DNA from 4 places in the Lysinibacillus sp. fkY74-1 genome. Region 3 is predicted to be linked to each of the others. Evidence: riboswitches for the same ligand, from Rfam matches in the RefSeq annotation. Region 3 holds a riboswitch; each other region holds the start of a gene.
What was found. Region 3 has a riboswitch for S-adenosylmethionine ahead of metK (methionine adenosyltransferase). Riboswitches for the same ligand answer to the same signal wherever they lie in the genome.
Positions count from the first base shown of each region.

Region 1 (4,051 bases), 1.0 Mb from region 3:
GCTTTTTTGGAAAAATTACAGTGATTGGTTTTCTGTCCCTTACCCTATTTTCGGGAGGAGAACTATTATACTTTATTGGCATTTTTATGAAAACTGAGGTAATGCCAGAAACACCCACACTGGCATTCGCCTTGTTGTTTAGCATTATTATTATGTATGCTGCCTATTTAGGCTTAGAGACCTTTGCTCGCTCAGCAGAAATACTTTTCCCTATGTTTATCTTAATTTTTATTTTCTTTATTATTTGTATTACTCCACAAATTAAGTTTGAAAATATACAACCAATTATGGAAGTATCCAAAACATCCATGTTCTATAGTATTATTCGCTTTATGAGCGTCTTTTCTTTTTCCCTAGTTATGTTATTAATGATTTACCCTGCCAGTGTGAATGTCCAGCAATCCTCAAAGAAAGGCTTTTACATAGGCACGATTCTCGGTGGATTTGTTTTAGTAACATTGATTACCCTTTGCATACTAGTATTAGGGGCAGCCAATACGGCTTCCCGAACTTTTCCTAGCTATGCTTTAGCACAGAGAATCTCGATCGGCAACTTTTTACAGCGTATTGAAATTATCATGGCTTTTATGTGGATTACATCTATTTTTATTCGAACCTTTATGTATTTCTATACAACGGTTGTGGGAATTGCACAAATTATGAAACTGAAGGATCACCGCCCACTTATCTTACCAATGGGTATTATTATGATTGGTCTTTCGCAAATTATTCATCCTGATATTGTCCATTCCGACAATTATAATAATGAAATTTGGCCTATCTATTCATTTATTTTTACCATTTTATTACCTATCCTGCTACTAATTGTTGCCGTCATACGTAATCGAAAATCACAAGGGAATGCGGCTGAAATGGCTAATCAGGAGCAAGTAACTGATGTGGGTGGTAATACGGATGTTAATCAAGGAAATCAACCTAATCCCGCTAATACGGATTCCCAACAGGATAATCAGATGAAACCTAATAATAGGGATGTCAATCAAGATAATCAGACTCACCATGCTACTACTGATTCCAACCAGGATAATCAGATGAAACCTAATAATAGGGATGCCAATCAAGATAATCCAACTAACGATGCTGCTAGTGATTCCAACCAGGATAATCAGATGAAACCTAATAATAGCGATGCCAATCAAGATAATCAGACTCACCATGCTGCTACAGATTCCAACCAAGATAATCAGATGAAACCTAATAATAGCGATGCCAATCAAGAAAATCAGACTCACCATGCTGCTACAGATTCCAACCAGGATAATCAGATGAAACCTAATAATAGGGATGCCAATCAAAATAATCCAACTAACAATGCTACTACTGATTCCAACCAGGATAATCAGATAAAACCTAATAATAGGGATGCCAATCAAAATAATCAGACTCACCATGCTACTACTGATTCCAACCAGGATAATCACAGTAAACCTGACAAAATGGATGCCAATCAAGATAATTCAACTAACGATGCTGCTACAGATTCCAACCAAGATAATCAGATGAAACCTAATAATATGGATGCCAATCAAGATAATCCAACTAACGATGCTGCTACAGATTCCAATCAGAACGATCAGGCTAAACCAGATATTACGGTTTCTGACAAGAAGAATTTAGAATAACAAAGTCTAATTCCTTCAGCTACTTAGCGAAGAAATTAGACTTTTTCATTGTTATTTAAATATGATATTCAATTTCGTCCACAAAGTCCCATTCATATGGTGTCTCTTGGTATACATAGTAGTTCAACCAGTTGGAGAACAATAAATGTGTATGGGCACGCCATGTATTCATCGGTTCCTTTTCTGGATCATCATTTGGGAAGTAGTTTACTGGAACGTTGATATCAATGCCCTTGGCAACATCGCGACTGTATTCATCAGCCAGTGTTGTCGCATCATATTCTAAATGACCTGTAATCATAATGTTTTTATTATCTTTAGATTGCACGATAAACACACCTGCATCCTCTGAATAGGATAATAAGCGTAAGTCTGGATGATTGCGAACCTCGTCAATCGAGACAGATGTATAGCGAGAATGAGGGGCTGTAAATAAATCACTAAAGCCTCGTACTAAATCCACTGTTAAATCAGTAATCACATGAGAATAAACGCCGGAGCATTTAGCAGAAAGCTCTATTTTTCCAATTCCATAATGATGATATAACGCAGCCTGTGCCCCCCAACATATATGTAGCACGGATGTCACATTCTTTTTAGACCAATCCATAATTTCAGCAATTTCCTGCCAATAGTTAACCTCTTCAAATGGCATTTTTTCTACAGGTGCCCCAGTAATAATCATACCATCATAACGTCGGTGACGAATTTGGTTAAACGTTGTGTAAAATAATTGTAAGTGAGATTTACTGACATTTTTAGATTCATGAGTAGCCGTGTTTAAAAAAGTAATATTGACCTGTAATGGTGTATTTCCTAGTAAACGTAATAATTGTAGCTCCGTTTTTTCTTTTTCGGGCATCAAATTTAAAATTAATATGTTTAATGGACGTATTTGCTGTGTTCTCGCACGATCCTCTTCCATCACGAAGATTTTCTCCTCACGTAAATGCTCCCCAGCAGGTAAATTTTTCGGAATATTAATTGGCATCTAGCATTCCCCTCTCTTTTTTGCTCCTTTTTCTAAAAAAATTAAAAATCCTCCACATTCCATATGAGATAGAATGAGAAGGATTTTTTTCACGTTCACTCTTATCTCTCAAAGGAAAAACCTTTGCTGGAATTAGCACCTTTCTAACATTTGTTAGAGGTTGCTGAAGCGTCATCGGGCCAAATCCCTCTGCTTCTCTTGATAAGATTATTTAATTATTTTGAATTGTAACATGGACTAGTTAGAATATCAATAATTCATAGAATATTTTGTTATTCCCATGCATGTTCTACATTCATTTGATAAACACTAAGCTTGCTGTATATGGTTATTCTACATGAAATTTTATGGTAAACATGCCGCTATTATGTTACCATATATCTTTAGTAATAGAGAGGAACGTGAATACTTTGATTAATATTGAATTTCCAAAACCAGATGTAGTTATTCGCCAACGCGAACAAGATGTAAAACCAGGTGATGTCCCAATTACACCATACTTTGGTTTCATCGACTTCCACAAAATCACACGTGATAAAGGCGGCATTTTCTTATTTTATAATGAAAAGAATGAGTTATTATTTGTCGGCAAAGCACGTAAAATTCGCCAACGCATAAAAAAACATTTTGAAGACAATGTATCTCCGATGAAAAACTATCGTGACGAGGTCTTCAAAATTGAAGTCTATGAAGTAGAAGATCCTATGGAACGTGAAATTTATGAAACGTATGCGATTAATACGTTCCGCTCCAAATACAATGTAGATAAAGTATTTTATTAATATCAATAAAAACCGAAATCTCTTTTTAGGGATTTCGGTTTTTTATTACAGCATGGTAATACGATCTATCGGCATGCTTTTGCCGTTAATATACAGTTCGATAATAGTCACCTCCGCGCTTTTGTTGATGGCATAGACATAGGGTAGAGCTTCTTTCTTTTGCTCGCTTCCTTCCTTGAAATGAATGACTAACCTATTTTCATTAGCTGCTACACTTGCTAGCACATTTCCTTTTGAAAACATGACAAGATAGTACGTCACGTCATCTTCATACAATAACTGAATTCTGTCTGTAGCTATAATATGTTGTTGGATATGGTCAGGAATAATTGTTAGCTCCTGAATCTTAGGAAAAACTGGCAGCGGTGCAGAATCACATCCACCCATCATTAATAAATAAAGTAATACTGGCAACATCCATTTTTTCAAGATGCTCCCCTTCCCTTATAACTACTCTAAGAAAAATGCTTTACGTTCTTTAGCAATCCAGTCCTCCAGTTCATTATCATCGCGTTTTACTAGTCTATTGATAAGAACATCATGCCAAATATAATCCTCTAGTAAATAAATATGCACAGGGTCATTCGTTATAAATGCGGTTTCTTGGTTGGATGGCGAGTGACCATAAATCATTT
Region 1 is NZ_CP170173.1:2,480,898-2,484,948, forward strand. It holds gene ACE1MS_RS12040 (endospore germination permease) at 1-1,643, shown strand, start outside; gene metA (homoserine O-acetyltransferase MetA) at 1,699-2,634, opposite strand; SAM riboswitch class I at 2,733-2,842, opposite strand; gene ACE1MS_RS12050 (nucleotide excision repair endonuclease) at 3,045-3,416, shown strand; gene ACE1MS_RS12055 (hypothetical protein) at 3,462-3,845, opposite strand; gene ACE1MS_RS12060 (TrmB family transcriptional regulator) at 3,867-4,051, opposite strand, start outside.
Region 1: it holds a riboswitch for S-adenosylmethionine, as region 3 does, so the genes downstream of both, metA (homoserine O-acetyltransferase MetA) here and metK (methionine adenosyltransferase) in region 3, are expected to answer to the same signal.

Region 2 (4,051 bases), 130 kb from region 3:
TAAAAACAGAACAATCCCAATGGCTAACCCTAGAATAAATGTAATAACTGTTGAAATGGCCGTCATATATAATGTTTCATATGTAGCCTGCCACATGCTATCCCAGTCTACATTCGGAAAGAGATTAGTTAGCATCTGCAATCACCTCCGTTTGCACTTCCACTGTATTTAAATAGCTTAAGGCTTCAGTCACGTTTGCTTTCGGCCCATCAATTTGCACAATGAAAGTACCATATGCACCATTTTTGGTTTGCGAAATATTCCCATGTACAATGCTTACTTCCACATCGAATTGCTTCACTAGATGTGAAATAACTGGCTGTTCTGTTTTTTCACCAACAAAAATCAATTTGACAAGTTGTCCAGTTGGATAATTTGCTTTGATTTGTTCTACTGTATCCTGTGTTTCCTTTGTATTGGTAATTTGTGCTACAAATTTCTTAGTAATGGCAGCCTGAGGAGCCTGGAAAACTTGCAATACTTCTCCACGCTCTACAATTTCGCCTGCCTCCATCACTGCTACACGATGACAAATCTTGCGGATGACATGCATTTCATGAGTAATGAGGACAATCGTTAACCCTAAACGTTCATTAATATCCACCAGTAAATCAAGAATGGCATCTGTTGTCTCAGGGTCTAGAGCAGATGTAGCCTCATCACATAGTAAAACCTCTGGATTATTGGCTAATGCTCGCGCAATCCCTACACGTTGCTTTTGTCCACCAGAGAGCTGTGATGGATATGCTTGATCACGACCTTCTAGGCCAACAAGTGCTATCAATTCCTTCACCCGTGCCTCACGTTGAGCTTTTGATACACCTGCGATTTCTAATGGGAAGGCAATGTTTTCTGCAACTGTTCGTGACCAAAGTAGGTTGAAATGTTGAAAAATCATACTAACCTTTTGTCTAGCTGCTCTAAGCTTTTGACCTTTAATCGATGAAAAAGCCTGATTGTTCACTGTTACTGTTCCTGTTGTTGGTTTCTCTAAACCATTAAGTAAACGAATCATCGTACTTTTACCAGCGCCACTATAGCCGATAATGCCAAAAATTTCACCCTTATTAATAGTCAGGTTAACATCTTTGACTGCCGTTAATTCGCCATTTGCTGTTTTGTATTTCTTCGTTATATTTTGAAGCTGTATCATAGCGAATACTCCTTTTCTTATATAAAAAAACCCCTCCACTTATAGACAAGTAGAAGGGGTCACGTATTATACGTTGAACCGTTCTCTCATCTTTCAAAGAAAAATCTTTGGGTGATTTGGCACCTTTTCACTATGTGATGGTTGCCGGGCTTCATAGGGCACTTCCCTCCGCCGCTCTTCATAAGAGTTCGATATATTTAATGTTTTAGTAATATATTTGTTACTTTACCACGCTAATAAAGTTCAGTCAATTGATTTTTTTAACAATTCGTACAAAAAAGGTACGGATTGAAAAGCATAAATCTTTTCTGTCACTTTGCCACCGTCACAAACAAGTAAGCACGGAACGCTTTCAATTTGATGCTCAAAAGCAATTTGCTCCAAAAAATTAATATTTGCTTTCCCTAGCTTTAGGTGAGGTAATAGTTGTTCTACAATTGACATCATTTTTGATGCCACTGCACAAGTACCGCACATCGGTGTATATAAATAAAACGCAGCTTTTTCTCCGGACTGTAATGCCGTTTCCCACTGCTCTTTCGACCATTCTTCCATTTAGTTCACGCAACCTTACAAAATATATTCATTATGGATTGAGAAATGCGCACGAAGTAAAATCATGGCTAACACTTTTCTAGGTGTCGTTTCTACTTCCTTATATGTTGGCATTGTCCGTAAATGCTCTGCTTCAGGATAATGTCTGTCCATTAATGCACGTAGCTTATCGCCTGAAGTATCGGCATCAAAAAAGGTAAATAGCTCATAGCCCTCATAGGGATCGATTAGCTCTTCTAATTGATGCACACCAATTGTTCCATTCGTACATAGTATTGTAACATTCTCGTTTAAAATTGGCTCAATTTGTAGCTTATCTGAGCGTCCTTCTACTATCAAGCATTTCCCATCGAACATTACGCCACCTCCATTTAGACATTCCCACTTATACGTTATTATATAATAAAAAACGCCGGTAGTTTCCGACGTTTTTTGATTATGGCTTGTCTTATTCTGCTGTCATCTCTTCGTATTGTTCAGCTGTCATAAGTTTATCAACTTCTGATGCATCAGCAGGCTCTACGACGATCATCCATGCTTTTTCATATGGTGATTCATTAACGAATTCTGGGCTATCTTCTAAATCTGCATTAACTTCAACTACAGTACCTGAGATTGGTGCATATAATTCAGAAACAGTTTTTACTGATTCTACGCTACCGAATGGATCATCCGTTTTGATTTCATCGCCAACTTGTGGAAGCTCAACGAAAACGATATCTCCTAATTCAGATTGTGCGAAGTGCGTAATACCAATACGTACTTTTCCATCTTCTACTTTAACCCATTCATGCTCTTCAGAGTAACGTAAGTCTTTCGGTGTGCTCATGCAAAAAACCCCTCCATAATTATGTAATATATTCACTTTCAGTGTGCCATACTTCTCCTATAAAAACAAGAATAAAAACGGCTATATCCAAGCTTGCTCAAAATCGGATTCTTTAAACCCTAAAGTTACTTTTTTTCCATCTGTTACGAGTGGACGTTTTATTAACATCCCATCCGAAGCAAGTAGCTCAAGCTGTTCTTCCTCAGTCATATCAGCTAGCTTGTCCTTCAAACCAAGGTCACGATATTTCATGCCTGAAGTATTAAAAAACTTCTTCAAAGGAAGACCACTGACTTGCCATAAAGCTGTTATTTCATCCTTTGTTGGCGGCTGCTCTACGATATGTACCTCTTCATAGGAAACGTCATGATCATTTAACCACTTTTGCGCTTTTTTACATGTTGTACATTTGGGATAATGGAAAAATTGAATCGTCATTAAAATGCTCCTTTGCTGTCTTTTTCTGTAGTATACCATCATAATCATCGAGAATGGTGGAACTTCGCTCATTTCCGTAAGTCTATCCATCCATTTTGTATTTTTATCCGTTACTTTGACAAATAATTTATTTGGCACAATAAAAAACTAGCTACCCACTTACGGATAGCTAGCATTTTCCTACGATTAAACGATATATTTTTCTGCTTCAATTAATTTCACAGATGCTTCACGTTTCTTCGTAATGAGGTTGTATGGATTATTACGTGTTAATTTACGTAATGCAGATAATGTCATACGTGCTGCATCACCATCTGCGGAAGCCAGAATTGTATCTTTTGCTTCTTTTTCGATTTCTGCAAATGCTTCTTGGCAGAAAATTTGAGTGTATAGCAATTTTTGATGTGCTTTTTCAACGCCATCACGAGCAATCGCTTTTTCTGTGCGTAATACAGCTGATTCCATTGCAAATAATTGATTAGCGATATTAGCAATATTCACTAATACTTCTTGCTCTTGGTCAAGCTTCGCACCAAAGCGTTGTGCGGCTAAGCCTGCAGCTAATACAGCAATCTTCTTGGCATTTTTCACTAAGTATTTTTCCTGAGCTAGTGGCTCAGTGCCAATATCCTCTGGCATTAGCATTAGAAGCTCTTGCTGTAAATTTTGCGCAACCTGTAATAATGGCAGCTCACCTTTTAGTGCCTTTTTCATAAATGTACCTGGTACAATCATGCGATTAATTTCATTTGTACCTTCAAAAATTCGATTAATACGAGAATCACGGTATATACGCTCTACCTCATATTCAGCCATAAAGCCATAACCGCCGTGTAATTGTACAGCTTCATCTGCAATATAATCTAATGTTTCTGATCCAAATACTTTAGCAATGGAGCATTCAATCGCATATTCAGCGATAGCACCTGCAATCACTTTTCCTTCCTTTTGCTCCTCTGGGCTTAGCTGGCTTAAACGGTCTTCAAATAAACCCACAGTACGATAGTTTAATGACTCTGATGCATACAAATGAGAAGCCATTGTTGATAATTTTTCTTTTGTTAGGTTGAAGTCAG
Region 2 is NZ_CP170173.1:3,663,372-3,667,422, forward strand. It holds gene ACE1MS_RS18100 (methionine ABC transporter permease) at 1-135, opposite strand, end outside; gene ACE1MS_RS18105 (methionine ABC transporter ATP-binding protein) at 125-1,153, opposite strand; SAM riboswitch class I at 1,237-1,340, opposite strand; gene ACE1MS_RS18110 (thioredoxin family protein) at 1,397-1,708, opposite strand; gene ACE1MS_RS18115 (hypothetical protein) at 1,724-2,065, opposite strand; gene gcvH (glycine cleavage system protein GcvH) at 2,157-2,537, opposite strand; gene ACE1MS_RS18125 (arsenate reductase family protein) at 2,619-2,975, opposite strand; gene ACE1MS_RS18130 (acyl-CoA dehydrogenase family protein) at 3,162-4,051, opposite strand, start outside.
Region 2: it holds a riboswitch for S-adenosylmethionine, as region 3 does, so the genes downstream of both, ACE1MS_RS18105 (methionine ABC transporter ATP-binding protein) here and metK (methionine adenosyltransferase) in region 3, are expected to answer to the same signal.

Region 3 (4,051 bases):
ATCTTGTGTCGTTTCAACATTTGTTAATTTACCATCGATAGCTGCACGTACCATTGTACGTGTATAAGAAAGCTTCATACGGCTACCAGTACCATATTCGCCACCAGTCCAACCAGTGTTCACTAGGTATACTTGTGCGCCATGTTCATCAATTTTTTGACCTAACATTTCTGCATACACTGTTGCAGGAAGTGGAAGGAATGGAGAACCGAAGCAAGTAGAGAATACTGGTTCTGGCTCTGTTACACCACGTTCAGTTCCAGCAAGTTTTGAAGTGAAACCACTTAAGAAGTGATACATAGCTTGCTCTTTTGTTAATTTGCTGATAGGAGGTAATACGCCAAACGCATCAGCTGTTAGGAAGATGATTGTTTTTGGATGACCTGCTACAGATGGATCAACAATATTTTCGATGTATTGGATTGGATAAGCTACACGTGTATTTTCTGTTAATGAGCCATCATCATAGTCACAAATACGAGTTTCTGGATCAACAGCTACGTTTTCTAAAACAGAACCGAAGCGGATTGCATTGTAGATTTCTGGTTCTTTCTCAGCAGAAAGGTTGATCGTTTTTGCATAGCAACCCCCCTCAATGTTGAATACTCCATTATCAGACCAACCATGTTCATCGTCACCGATTAGCTTACGGTCTGGATCAGCGGATAATGTCGTTTTACCAGTACCAGATAAACCGAAGAATAATGCTACATCGCCAGCTTCACCAACGTTTGCTGAACAGTGCATAGAAAGGATTCCTTGTTGTGGTAATAAGTAGTTCATAATTCCGAAAATAGATTTTTTCATTTCACCAGCATATTCAGTACCACCAATTAAGATAATTTTCTTTTCAAGTGATACAATGATGAATGTTTCAGAAGCAGTACCGTCAACCGCAGGATCTGCTTTAAAGTTAGGAGCTGAGATGACAGTGAAGTCTGCAACATGCGAAGCTAATTCTTCTTTAGTCGGACGGATAAATAATTGATGAGCGAAAAGGTTGTGCCAAGCGTATTCATTAATCACTTGGATGCTTAATTGTGAATCTTTGTCAGCACCAGCAAAACCTTTGAATACGAATAATTCATCACGTTCTTTTAAATATTTTATTACTTTTACATACAGATTATCGAACACTTCAGAGGAAATTGGTTGATTGACTTTACCCCAGTCAATTTGATCTTTTGTGCTTTCTTCTTCTACTGTATATTTATCTTTAGGTGAACGACCAGTGTATTTGCCAGTTTCTGCACGAACTGCGCCATCTACTGTTAACATTGCCTCACCACGAGAAGTAGCTTTTTCTGCTAATTGTGGTACTGAAAGTTGAACATTAATGTTACCGCCGTTTAATAATTCCTTCAGTTCGTTTGCAATTTCTACTGAATTCATCGATTAAATACCATCCTTTTTTATAGTATTCCCTTGGTTTAGAGGGATTTTTTCTTAATTTCAAAAATAGTATAACACAATGGGTTAAATAATCTATACTAATTAAGAAATTATTTTAGAGTTTTTATTACTTTTCAATAAACTGACAAAAAATAATGTTTTTCGAGTAGAAAACATTCAATGCTACAGTAAATTGTCTAAAATTTGAGCCACACATATGTTACCACAAGAAGCTAGGTATGTTGTAGGGATTAAATTTCTTCTATTTACATCATCACCCAAGTATGAAAATTTTATGGTGATAATTTTGTTCTTCCTTTCTATACAGTAATACATAAGAAAATATTTGACAACGATTGACCTTTTCAGTAACATGAAAATTGAACGGATACTCTTATCCCGAGCTGGTGGAGGGTCAGGCCCTGTGAAACCCGGCAACCTGCATGTATTATTTCACAACATGCGTTGGTGCCAACCTGATGCAAGGGAAAATCCCTTGAACGATAAGAGTGAAAGGTAACGAAGTCATTATTCCTTTCCTCATGTATAGTAACGTGAGAAAAGGATTTTTTTATTGTTAAAAATTAATGTAAAGGTAAGTATATGTAGTTCTTTCCTTATTATAATGACGGGTCTTTCGAAATCCTCGTGTTTTTAAGTAGCAGTTATTTTTTCTCGTAAAGTGAAATGACAACAACAGCGGCTTGAGAGAGTTCAATCCTTAGGAGCGGACTTGACATGGGTAATGAGTACCGTACAAATACTTTTTGTAAGAGTAATAGGAGGAAAACTAAATGACAAACCGTCGACTGTTTACATCAGAAAGTGTAACAGAAGGGCATCCAGATAAAATCTGTGACCAGATTTCGGATGCCATTTTAGATGCTATTTTAGCAGAAGATCCAAATGCACGTGTAGCGTGCGAGACAACTGTAACAACAGGATTAGTATTAGTAGCAGGAGAAATCACTACTTCTACTTATGTAGATATTAAAGGCATTGTACGTGATACTGTGGCGGAAATTGGATACACACGTGGTAAATATGGCTTTGATGCTGAAAACTTAGCAGTACTTGTAGCAATTGGTGAGCAATCTCCAGATATTGCCCAAGGCGTTGACCAAGCTTTAGAGGCCCGTGAGGGTTCTATGACAGATGCAGATATTGAAGCGATTGGTGCAGGAGACCAAGGCTTAATGTTTGGCTATGCATGTAATGAAACACCCGAGTTAATGCCATTACCAATTAGCTTAGCTCATAAATTAGCACGTCGTTTAACAGAAGTTCGTAAATCTGGGGAGTTAGCTTATTTACGCCCAGATGGTAAAACACAAGTAACAATTGAGTATGATGACAATAACGTACCTGTTCGTGTCGATACAATTGTTATTTCAACTCAGCATGATGAAGAAGCAACACTTGAACAAATTCAGGCCGATCTAAAACAATTCGTGATTGCTCCTGTAGTGCCAAGCGAATTATTAGATACAAACACAAAATACTTTATCAATCCAACTGGCCGTTTCGTAATTGGCGGACCAAAAGGAGATGCTGGTTTAACGGGCCGTAAAATCATTGTTGATACATACGGTGGTTATGCACGACATGGTGGTGGTGCATTCTCAGGTAAGGATGCAACAAAAGTAGACCGTTCAGCTGCCTATGCGGCACGTTATGTAGCTAAAAATATTGTAGCAGCTGGTTTAGCAGAACGCGCTGAAGTACAGTTGGCTTATGCAATTGGCGTTGCACAGCCTGTTTCCATTGCTGTAGATACATTTGGTACAGGAAAAGTGACGGAAAGCAAAATTGTAGAATGGGTTCGTGAACTATTTGATTTACGCCCAGCAGGTATCATTAAAATGCTTGATCTTCGTCGTCCAATTTATAAACAAACTGCAGCTTATGGACACTTTGGTCGTACAGATGTAAACGTCCCATGGGAACAAACTGATAAAGCTGACGCATTACGCATAAAAGCACAGCTGTAAACTATTGTGCTAAAGTGCTGAAGTCTTTAGAAAATTATTCTAATGTATTATGAACAAAAGGGGCTTTTCTGCCCCTTTTGTTTTTTTGCAAAAATACCTCGCCCTTATTCCTTGAACAAATAGTGTCATGGAAAGCGAGGAATTTTTTATGAAGGTACAATTTCTTTGTAGGTTTTTATTTTTGTAGAGATTTATAATACTGACCCTTTTCAGCGTATTCACGTACGATACGTTCCATATCCTCTTTATCCTCAGCATTTAATTCTCGTACAACTTTGGCTGGACGTCCTAATGCTAAGCTATTTGGAGGAATGACTTTACCAGGAGGCACTAAACTTCCGGCTCCAATAAATGCACCCTCTCCAATCTCCGCACCGTCTAAAATAATGGAGCCCATTCCGATTAAGGCTTTTTTTCGAATGGTACAGCTATGTAAAGTTACTTGGTGTCCTACTGTGACCTCATCTTCAATAATGAGTGGAAACTTAGGACTTTGATGTAAGCAGCAAAGATCTTGTATACTTACTCGTTTACCTATTATTGTTGGGGAAACATCGCCGCGGATCACGGTATTGAACCAAATAGTTGTTTCAGCTCCAATAGTTACGTCTCCAGTAATGGTTGCGTAATCGGCAATAAAAACAGATGGATCGATCGTTGGTGTTTTA
Region 3 is NZ_CP170173.1:3,529,978-3,534,028, reverse strand. It holds gene pckA (phosphoenolpyruvate carboxykinase (ATP)) at 1-1,392, opposite strand, end outside; SAM riboswitch class I at 1,784-1,902, shown strand; gene metK (methionine adenosyltransferase) at 2,187-3,383, shown strand; gene ACE1MS_RS17265 (gamma carbonic anhydrase) at 3,559-4,051, opposite strand, start outside.

Region 4 (4,051 bases), 770 kb from region 3:
ATATAGTTACCGAAAAGTTTGTCGAATTATGTACAATTTATTTAATGGACGGTTCGAATTGTATAGTTCAAAAGTTTACTATGAGAGGGTGGAGCAGATGACGTATAAAATAGTATTTTTTGATGTGGATGGTACACTAATCAATTATGAGAATGGTGCTGTGGAGGAAAGTACGAGGCAGGCTATTCGACTATTACAGGAAAAGGGAATCTATCTTGTGGCTGCGACAGGAAGACCGTTGTCCATGTGTGAAGAGCTGAAAAATTTAGGGATTGAAACCTTTATTACGGCGAATGGGGCATATGTGAAACACAAGGATGTTGTGATACATAAAATTCCGATTGAGAAGGGCATTGTTCAAAATGTTCAAGCTTTTGCACAGCAACATCAGCATTCCTTAACATTTTTTACAGAACAACTTACGATGAATGATATACAAAATCCATTAGCCTTAAGCGCGATGCAAGAGACATTGTCTTTATGTGATTTTCCAGTTAGAAAAGAAAGCATTATGGATGAAGAGGTTTTTCTTATGTGCCTTTATGCTGATGAACAGGCTGAAAAAAGATTAGCTCGTCAATTTTCGAATATATTACGGCAACGATGGCATCCTTATATTGTGAATGTTTTACAGCAAGATGTGTCCAAGTCGATAGCCGTAAAGGCTGTACTGGATTATTTTGAGATTAATGCTAAGGATGCCATAGCTTTTGGAGATGGAGAGAATGATATAGATATGCTAGAGCTGGTTGGCCTTGGGGTAGCTATGGGGAATGGGAGCCAAGCTCTAAAAAATGTTGCAGATTTTGTTACAAAGAAATCCATTGAAGGCGGCATAGATTTTGCTTTACGAAAGCTGCACATTATTTAACGATATGGAAAGGAAGTAAAGTGGAGGCTTGAGAGACTCTTTTGGTATACAGTTATGAGTATATAGAACAATGTATTAGGTGGGATGAAAAATGGCGCAGCATGTGCAATCTCTAATTGAACATTACGGGTATTTTGGCATCATCGTGATCCTAATTGGAGGCATTGTTGGGTTGCCACTTCCCGATGAAGTATTTTTAACTTATGTAGGCTATAGTGTTTATCGAGAAAGCCTTGGACATATCCCAGCTTTAGTAAGTGCTCTGATTGGCGCAATGGGGGGGATTACTTTAAGCTACTATATCGGCCGTCGATTTGGCTTACCGCTCTTGCAGAAATATGGGCCAAAGATTCATATAACTGAGCAAAAAATTGAATTTACTAAAAAAATGTTTATGAAAGTGGGGCCTTTTTTATTAATTGCTGGCTATTTTATTCCTGGTGTACGCCATCTAACAGCCTATATCGCCGCTATCAATAATTATCCATATAGGAAATTCGCTTTCTTTGCTTATACAGGGGCATTTATATGGACTTTTACATTTATAACCTTAGGAAAAGTGCTAGGAGAGAAATGGCGATTCGTCGGTTACTATTTATCTCATTACAGTATGTACGTCATCTTGCTGTTTGTCCTAGTCATGTTAATTATTTATTATTTATTTAAAAAAAGAAACGTACAAAAGTAAAAGTCAGTAGGATTCCTACCGACTTTTTGTTATGGCAATATGGCAAATGAACGTACAGGGAATCCAGATGCTTTTTCAGGCTTGGGTACTATATTAAAAATAATAGCACCTTTAGGAGGTAGCTTGTCTAAATTAGTCATGAGCTCAATTTGATAAGTGTCTTGATTGAGGACAAAATATTCACCAACCAATTGGCCACTTTGACGAAAATCAGTGGCAGAATCAGTATCAAAAGTTTCATGACCTATTGCACTTACTTTACGTTCCTTGAATAGAAATTGTAAGGCCTCCAAGCCCCAACCTGGAAGATGATTATCTCCATTGACATCTTTATTACTAAATGCCTCTTTATCTGGCCAACGCTTACTCCAATCTGTTCGCAGTGCCACAAATGTACCTTCTTCAATCTGTCCATAGTGTGTCTCGAATTCTAGAATATCTTGTACACTGAGTGTAAAGTCATGATTACTAGCAGCCTCCTGTGATTTATCAATGACGATAAGCGGAAGAACAAGCTCCTTTAGTGCTAATTCATCTAGAAATCGAGTATCTCTTACAAAGTGAATGGGTGGGTCAATATGTGTTCCATATTGTCCAGGAAAAGAAAACTGCTGTGCAAAAAATCCATCATCATGCGAGAATAATGTTTCAAATTTAGCATCTTCAAACATGAAAAAATGAGGTGAGTCTGGGCCGAAGGTATGTGTCAAATCGACCCACTGTTTTGATTTTAGTAAGTGCAATGCTTGTAAAAGTTCGTTAGACATTAAATTCCCTGCTTTCTAAAAGTAGTAGTCAATAAAAAAGAGTCCTCAATCGAAGAGGACTCCCGGAATCAAACATAGGTAGTGCGTCTTCTCATCTTTCAGGCTTAAATTTTGCCAATAGGAATTAGCACCATACTGCTTGAGCTGGTTGCTGAGACTTCATCGGGCCGATCCCTCCGTCTCTCTAGATAAGAAATAGGATATAAGAATTTTCAGAAATAATAGTATAAATACTTTAACATATATTTTTATAGTTTACAACTTTGATAGGATTACAGGGTTAAAATTAATTTACTTACCAATTCAAAATTAACGTTACTCGACAGCAGGCACTATCCATAAGCTGTATTCTAAAATTATCTGGTGTATAGTTGGTTTCAAATTTTGTAGTAATGCCTGTGGATGTAATTAATTTTTCGACCTCTGTTTTATTTGAAAGCTGTGCAGCATTCTTTAAGTCATGTGCAAATTGTTGAGAACTATCAATTTTATCTGTAAGTAATTGTGCCTGCTGCATAATCGTCTTTATCCGCGTAGCTGAAGATATTAATTTTTGTGTATCAACAGGGGGAAAGGGACTATTACTAGTCGGCATTGCTAAATGTTGTGAAAAGGTTCTAGCTGCAAGTTGATGGTCTGTCGATGGTATCGGGTAATGGTAGGGGTGAATAAAATAAGGATAAGGATTATAATACAAATCAATTCCTCCTAGCCAGAAGCTGATATCTTATCTTATGTATCATGATCTTTTTAGGTGTTTGAATAACGCCATTCCTGTACTGAAGTGTTAATATACTATGCTGAATGGTATGCCACACAAACTAAAAAAGGAAGCGATGGAGCGCTTCCCTTTTGTTCTTTAGCCAAGAACGTTTAATACATCATCTATTTTTTTGCTATGTGACAGGATTCCATAATTCATCCACGTTAAAAAATCCACCTCATAGACACAGTTTCTTTTAACAGCCCTTAGGTTTTTCCACATAGAGGATGTTAAAATAGTACGCTCTTCATTCTCATAAATGGAGTGTTGCTTGTCGAAGGTGATAAACAAATGATCAGCGTCTAGTTGTTGCAGCTGATTTGAAGTCAGATGAGCTTTACGCTGATTAAGCGGTATTTTCCACACCAATGGATCAGGCGTTAAGCCTAAGTCACGGTATAGAATTGGCCCTGTATAACCGCAATCAGGGCCAGCATACAGTGTAATGCCAATGGCTGAAATGCGAAGAAATGCCACACTTTGTCCGTAAACGGATCTACCTAGAATTTTTCGAGCCCTCTGTACCTTGTCCTCATATTCCGTAATAATATCTTGCATCATAGCGGTTTTCCCTGTTAAATCTGCAATTTTAAATAGAGTCGATTGCCAGTCCTCTCCAGGGTTGTTTAGGTGACAGATTGGGGCCAACTTATTTAAATGAAGACAGGTTTCCCAACGCTCTATACCAGCATCTAACATAATTAATGTTGGTTTATAGTGAAAGAGGTGTTCCATTTTTCCATACTGTACATCGATATCAGGCACATCCTGTAGACCTAAATAGTCTTGTTTTCCCCACTTGGAATGACTGAATTGCGCAATGGGCGTAATACCTAAAGCTACAAAGAAGTCCTCTAAGAATGGTGCGAATACGCGTACATTATTGCTCTGACTTCGTCGGAATTGCCCTGGGGAAATACCTACATGCTCTTTAAAACGACGATTGAAATAGTATTCATTAT
Region 4 is NZ_CP170173.1:4,303,502-4,307,552, reverse strand. It holds gene ACE1MS_RS21315 (Cof-type HAD-IIB family hydrolase) at 98-871, shown strand; gene ACE1MS_RS21310 (DedA family protein) at 963-1,559, shown strand; gene ACE1MS_RS21305 (cyclase family protein) at 1,589-2,326, opposite strand; SAM riboswitch class I at 2,415-2,521, opposite strand; gene ACE1MS_RS21300 (hypothetical protein) at 2,622-3,023, opposite strand; gene ACE1MS_RS21295 (AraC family transcriptional regulator) at 3,186-4,051, opposite strand, start outside.
Region 4: it holds a riboswitch for S-adenosylmethionine, as region 3 does, so the genes downstream of both, ACE1MS_RS21305 (cyclase family protein) here and metK (methionine adenosyltransferase) in region 3, are expected to answer to the same signal.